Prochlorococcus marinus str. MIT 9515: one gene and its partner. The protein of the gene in region 1 interacts with the protein of each later gene in a pairwise test. Links are inferred from orthologs where the notes say so. Each region holds a gene or a part of one and is shown on either strand. Other genes may lie near its edges.

Evidence for each region.
Region 2: the proteins of P9515_RS06995 (region 1) and rlmB interact in binary tests that used the Escherichia coli proteins (3 or more experiments, as listed by UniProt). The link is inferred for Prochlorococcus marinus str. MIT 9515 from one-to-one orthologs.

Annotation. Positions count from the first base shown.
Region 1 is NC_008817.1:1,285,406-1,288,649, reverse strand. What follows is about bases 79-2,987. They hold P9515_RS06995 (bifunctional ADP-dependent NAD(P)H-hydrate dehydratase/NAD(P)H-hydrate epimerase), read left to right. Parts: upstream 79-703; coding sequence 704-2,272; downstream 2,273-2,987. Other genes in these bases: P9515_RS06990 (RpoD/SigA family RNA polymerase sigma factor), read left to right, coding at 2,416-2,987; mnmA (tRNA 2-thiouridine(34) synthase MnmA), read right to left, coding at 79-657. Also shown: more of mnmA, read right to left, coding at 1-78; more of P9515_RS06990, read left to right, coding at 2,988-3,244. UniProt on the Escherichia coli protein: Bifunctional enzyme that catalyzes the epimerization of the S- and R-forms of NAD(P)HX and the dehydration of the S-form of NAD(P)HX at the expense of ADP, which is converted to AMP.
Region 2 is NC_008817.1:922,348-925,590, reverse strand. The notes cover bases 185-3,092. They hold rlmB (23S rRNA (guanosine(2251)-2'-O)-methyltransferase RlmB), read left to right. Parts: upstream 185-1,067; coding sequence 1,068-2,117; downstream 2,118-3,092. Other genes in these bases: gatA (Asp-tRNA(Asn)/Glu-tRNA(Gln) amidotransferase subunit GatA), read left to right, coding at 2,518-3,092; P9515_RS05020 (DUF1816 domain-containing protein), read left to right, coding at 2,269-2,484; P9515_RS05030 (ribonuclease III domain-containing protein), read left to right, coding at 663-1,055; P9515_RS05035 (STAS domain-containing protein), read left to right, coding at 298-666; carA (glutamine-hydrolyzing carbamoyl-phosphate synthase small subunit), read left to right, coding at 185-234. Also shown: more of carA, read left to right, coding at 1-184; more of gatA, read left to right, coding at 3,093-3,243. UniProt on the Escherichia coli protein: Specifically methylates the ribose of guanosine 2251 in 23S rRNA.

The DNA of each region.
Region 1 (3,244 bases):
TGGTTTTTTTGCAGTTCTAAGTCCTAATCTTAAGGCCTCTTTTCTTGTTTCTTCTTTTTTAAGATCTCCTAGTGGAAGTATTAATCTGCTTAATACTTCTTGGGAAAGACTATAAAGAAAATAACTCTGATCTTTATTTCTATCAGCCCCCCTTAGGAGTAAGAAATCCTTGAATTGGAAATTCTCAGAGTTGTTGATGTGTTCGCAAGAACTTTTTATAACCCTTGCGTAGTGACCAGTAGCAATATAAGTAAACTCTTTTTGTTTGATAACAAATTTGAGCATTTCTTCAAATTTTACATTCTTATTGCACATCGAGCATGGAAGTGGAGTATAGCCCGATTCATATCCCTCTGTAGTCTTTTTAATTACTTCCCTTTCAAAAATTACTCTCGAATCTAATATATTATGTTGAATTCCTAAATCTTCACATAGACCAGCTGCGTCAACTAATCCTTCAGAACAGCAAGAACCTTCTCCTTTCATTAACCAAAGAGTTAGGCCTTCAACTTTCCAACCATCTTCCATGAGAAGAGCCGCTGATAAGGAACTATCTACTCCACCTGAAAGACCAACTACAATATGTTTTTGTTTTTTGGATTTATTATTAATAGAGGAACAGTTTTCTAATTTTTTATCCTTTAGAGTCTTTAACATGGAATTTAAAAAATTTTGAATACTTTTAAATAGCTTTGAACTAATTATGAAAGAAATTGGATGGCCAACAATTGACTCTAAACATCTAGTTGTTTATTCAAAGCAAATGTTGGATCTAGAGAATCGAATGTTTTCAAAAGGAATGCCTCAAGAGGCATTGATGGAAAAGGCTGGGATTCAGATATCTAGATGGCTTTTGAAAAGAAAATTTCTTTTAAATAAGGGAGTAATAGTTTTGATAGGTCCAGGACATAATGGTGGGGATGGGGCAGTAATTGCTAAAGAGCTTTTTTTAAAGGGATATCTAGTTAAATTATGGTGCCCATTTCCTCTAAAAAAAACATTAACAATTAATTATGTAAATTATCTTACAACTATTGGAGTTGAAAAATTATTAGAACCACCTAATCCTGATGAAAAACATTTATGGATTGACGCTATTTTTGGTAATAATCAAAAAAGAAAAGTTGATGAGGAATTAATTGAATTACTTAATAAAAAATTTAATAAAAAATCTGGCAAGGTTGTAAGCGTGGATGTTCCAACGGGGCTCTGTCCTAATTCCGGAAAACCCTTCTCACAAAATGCTGTAAAAGCTAACTATAGTTTAGTTATAGGACTTAACAAGATTGGATTATTACAAGACACTGCATTAGCTTATGTTGGCGAATTACATCACATTGATATAGGTATAACTAAAGATCAATTATCTAAATTAAAAAGTCAGATCACAAAAATTACTCTTGAAGATTTAAAAACGATTAATCTGCCTTTATTACCTAAAAATTCTAGTAAATACAAGCGAGGTAGATCATTATTAATTGCGGGAAGTGAAAAGTATCCTGGGGCGGCACGTTTAGCAATTAAAGGAGCTATTTCGAGTGGAGCAGGATTTGTATCCGCAATCCTCCCTGAATTGGTGGCAAAATCTATTTGGCAAGTAGAACCAGAAGTAGTGATAAAAGGAAGACTTAAAAGTGATCTTGATGGAAATTCAATTTTATTTGATGCCTTAAAGAACATTGATCTTTCTTGTTATGATTCAATAGTTATTGGCCCAGGAATTGGATTAAATTATGGTGACTGGGAAAAATCAACGGAATACTTATTAGGTTTTAAAGGTTTATTAATTCTTGATGCGGATGCACTTAACAGAATTTCTAAATCGAATTTGGGATCTAAATTCTTCTTAGAAAGAAAGTCTCAAACTTGGATTACTCCACATAATAAAGAGTTTTTAAGGTTATTCCCTGAGATGGATAGTACGAACAGGGTTGAATTAGCTATAAAGGCAGCTAAAGAATTTAATATTAGTATTTTATTAAAAGGTGCAAATAGCGTCATTGCTAATTATGAAAGAGCATGGCAACTTTGTGAAACTGATGCTGAGACTGCAAGAGCAGGTTTAGGAGATCTTTTATCTGGATTTATTGGTGGATGTTCATCAATAGACCTATCTCATCCAAGTAATCTTATTAAGACTGAATCTTTAGCAAAATATGTATTTTTACACTCTATAGCTGCATCAAAGTGTAAAAAAGGATCAACTTCATCAGTAATAGGAGATGAATTATCTAAATTAATGAGAAAAACAAAAGCGAGACAAATGTCATGAAAGAAACAATTATTACCAGTTTTTTATAGTTTTAAACACATAACTACACAATTTATACCTGAAATCTGAAGCCGGTATTAAGTAATCGGGTATTTCTTAAAAAGTATAGGAAAGTTTTAATACCTCATTATTTAGGTATAAAAATGGCTTCATCAGTATCAACATCAACTGAACCACAAAAAAGAAGAGGTAATGATCCTATTAGTTGGTACCTTTCTAATATTGGCCGTGTTCCCTTATTAACACCTGCTGAGGAAATTGAATTGGGTAACCAAGTCCAAAAAATGATGACTCTCACTGAAGATGGACAATTAAACGAAAAAACAAAAGAATTTACCCCTCAACAAAAAAGAACAATAAAAATAGGAAGAAGAGCAAAGGAGAGAATGATGAAAGCTAATTTGAGGCTAGTTGTTAGTGTTGCGAAAAAATATCAAGGTAAAGGATTAGAACTTTTGGATTTGGTACAAGAAGGCTCTTTAGGCTTAGAGAGAGCTGTCGAGAAATTTGATCCTACAAGAGGATATAAATTTTCTACATATGCATTTTGGTGGATTCGCCAAAGTATGACAAGAGCAATTGCTTGTCAATCCAGAACTATACGTTTACCTGTTCATTTAAGTGAGAGACTAGCCACTATTAGGAAAGTCAGTAGGGAGTTAGCTCATAAACTTGGTGCAATGCCAAGTAGGATTGAAATAGCAGAAGCAATGGAAATTGATGTAGAGGAACTAGATTCTGTATTGAGACAAGCTTTATCTACTAGCAGTTTGGACGCACCAGTAAATGGAGATGATGGAAGGAGTTTCTTAGGTGACCTTATCGCAGATAGTAATAATGAAGAGCCCTTAGATCAAGTTGAGCAGAAAATGCATCAAGAGCAGTTAGGGAAGTGGTTAACTCATTTAAGTGAGCAAGAACAGCATGTTCTGAAGTTGAGATTCGGATTAGATGGAAACGAGAGACATACCT
Region 2 (3,243 bases), 360 kb from region 1 along the record:
AATAATGTTGAAATAACGAGTCAGAATCATGGTTTTGCCATAGATCCAAATTCCTTATCAAATGAAATTGTTGAAATAACTCATCTTAACCTTAATGATAAAACTGTCGCTGGATTGAAACTTAAAAATAAGCCTATATTTAGTGTTCAATATCACCCAGAGGCAAGCCCGGGACCTCACGACTCAGATTATTTATTTGAAAATTTTGTTTCTCTAATGTTAGAAAGATGTTGACATGTTGATTCTTTTTGATTTGATAATTACATTTAATAAATTTATTTTCCTTGGAGGGATTAAATCATAGAAGATTTCCAAAAGCTAACTGTTTCCTTAAGAGGGAATATTGAAGTAAAGACAAATATTATTGTTTTTACTTTTAAAGGGCAATTAGATGCATTTTCTGAAAAGCAATTTAAAACTTTTATTACTAATACCCTAAAAAACGATCCTCAACCATTTGTAATTGACTTAAGCAAAATTGATTTCCTTGACTCATCAGGTTTAGGTGCACTTGTTCAAACTTCCAAGGAATGCAAAAAACTTAAAATTGGTTTTTCGGTGGTTGGAAATTCTAGAGTTGCTCAAACTATTAAATTAGTACGATTAGGAGACTTTCTTCATTTGAAGGCTACAGTTGAAGATGCATTAATTTATTTGAAGAATTGAATTATTGGATAAAAAATCTTACACCTTACGGTTCTCCTGATGAGATAGGTGTTATTCAACTTGCTTGGCTTGGGGATTCTGTATGGGAGTTACATCAAAGATTACGTCATGTACATATACCTTTAAAGTCTAAAGAACTCCATCTTTCAGTTGTAAATGAAGTTAAAGCTCAAGCTCAATCAAAATCATTGGATGATATAGAACATTTGTTAAACTCTTTTGAAATTAATTTAGTAAGGCGAGCTAGAAATAAAACAAAGAGATTTCCAAAGTCCTCAGATCCTGTTGTTTATTCAAGAGCCACCGGTTTTGAAACTTTAATTGGTTGGTTGTTTTTAAAGGACCCTAAAAGATTGTCTAAAATTTTTGAATACCTAGAGTGTATATAACTTAATAAAACTATGAAAAATTTTTCTAAAAATAATTATTCAAGAAAAAATAATGATAAATATTCAAGAAGATCACAATCTAAAAATCGAGAAAAATCTAATGATTTTAAAGGTGAAAGATTTAACTCAATTAAAAATAATACTTTTGAAAGAACTAATTTAAAAAAAAGTGATGATTTCAAAGGTAATGAATATAATATTTTAAGATCAAAAGCAAAATCTAGAAATAATTTCATTCAACCCAAAAGAAAAATTTCTACAAATAATACAAAAGCAGAAAAGTATGCTGAAAATAGTTCCAAAAATTTATTAATAAATACCAATGTCAAAACTTTTGATGATTGGATATGGGGTAAGCATTCAGTATTTGCGACATTAAATACTGAAAGACCAATTAACAGAATTTGGTGTACTTCAGAAATATTTTCGTCAGAAAAATTTTTTTTGTTATTAAAGGATCTAAAATCTAAAGGTGTTTTAGTTGAAGAAGTATCTTGGTCACGACTTTCCCAATTAACATCCGGTGCCGTTCATCAAGGAGTTGCGTTGCAGTTAGCAACTTCTCAAACTTTATCTTTAGATAAATTGATTGGTATAACTAAAAGTAAGTCTAATAATCCTATTTTTGTAGCATTAGATGGCATAACTGATCCTCATAATTTAGGAGCAATTATTAGATCTGCAGAAGCTTTTGATTGTAAAGGTATAATAATTCCTCAAAGAAGATCTGCAGGATTAACTGGAACTGTTGCAAAAGTTGCTGCTGGAGCATTAGAACATATACCTGTAAGTAGAGTTGTGAATCTAAATAGAGCAATAGATGAATTAAAGAAAAATGGTTTTCTAATTGTTGGATTATCAGGGGATGGGCAAATTCCTATTTCTAAATTTGATCAAAAGGCACCAATTGTAGTAGTTGTTGGAGCTGAAAATAAAGGAATATCTTTGCTCACGCAAAAAAAATGTGATTACTTGCTTAAGATACCTCTTAGAGGCAAAACTTCTAGTTTAAATGCTTCTGTAGCAGCAGCTATTTCCTTATGTTATTTGTCAAATATTTAGTGTGACTAAACACGAAAAATTTAAAATCAGGATGAATTTATATCGTTATTTCAATATATTTATCCATTTGACTATTATTTATTGAATAATTACTCAAAAATTGTATACAATTTGACAAGAACTTATAGTCTTAAACAGAAGGCTAATTAAATTGATTAGAAATTTTGGTAACAAACTTGGTTTGGCGTGGTGGGCTAAAGTTGAAACAGTAACTCCTGCTGCAACTTATTGGTACGGACCATTTCTAACAAAACGTAGTTTAAATAAAAATTTAAAAAAATTCCTTAATGATCTTTCTGATGAGGGTTCAATAGATATTCAACATAGTATTATTAGATGTAAAAGAGAAGAACCATTAACTGTTTGATAATTAAATTAATCTCAAAAACTCTATCTTGATATGAACTTTAATTCTTTTCGAAAGGAAATTAAAAGTGGAAATGCCTCAGTTAAGGAGTTAATTAATGAATTTTTTTTGAAAATTGATTCATTAGATCCAAAAATAAATGCCTATACTTGCTTAACAAAAGAAATAGCGAACTCTCAATCTGAACAAATAGATAAATTAATTAGTAATAATGAACAATTACCGCCTCTTGCAGGAATACCCATTGCGATAAAAGATAATATTTGTACTAAAGGAGTAGTAACCTCTTGTTCAAGTAAAATGCTTCAAGACTTTGTTTCTCCATACGAGTCTACTGTCTCAGGTAAATTATGGTCATCGGGTGGTATTTTTCTTGGAAAAACTAATCTTGATGAATTCGCAATGGGCAGTTCTACAGAGACTTCCGTATTTGGTACAACTTCAAACCCTTGGGATACAAAAAGAGTTCCAGGAGGTAGTTCTGGGGGTAGCGCTGCTTCAGTAGCTGCTGGTTTATGTGCAGCCTCTATTGGTTCTGATACTGGGGGATCTATCAGACAGCCTGCATCTTTTTGTGGTGTAGTGGGTTTGAAACCCACCTATGGAAGAGTCAGTAGATGGGGATTAATTGCTTTTGCAAGCTCTCTAGATCAAATTGGTCCAATTACAAATACTGTTTCTGATGCAGCTGAAATACTATATTCCATGTCCGGAAAGGATCCTCTTGATTCTACTTGCCTTGATAAACCAGTACCAAAT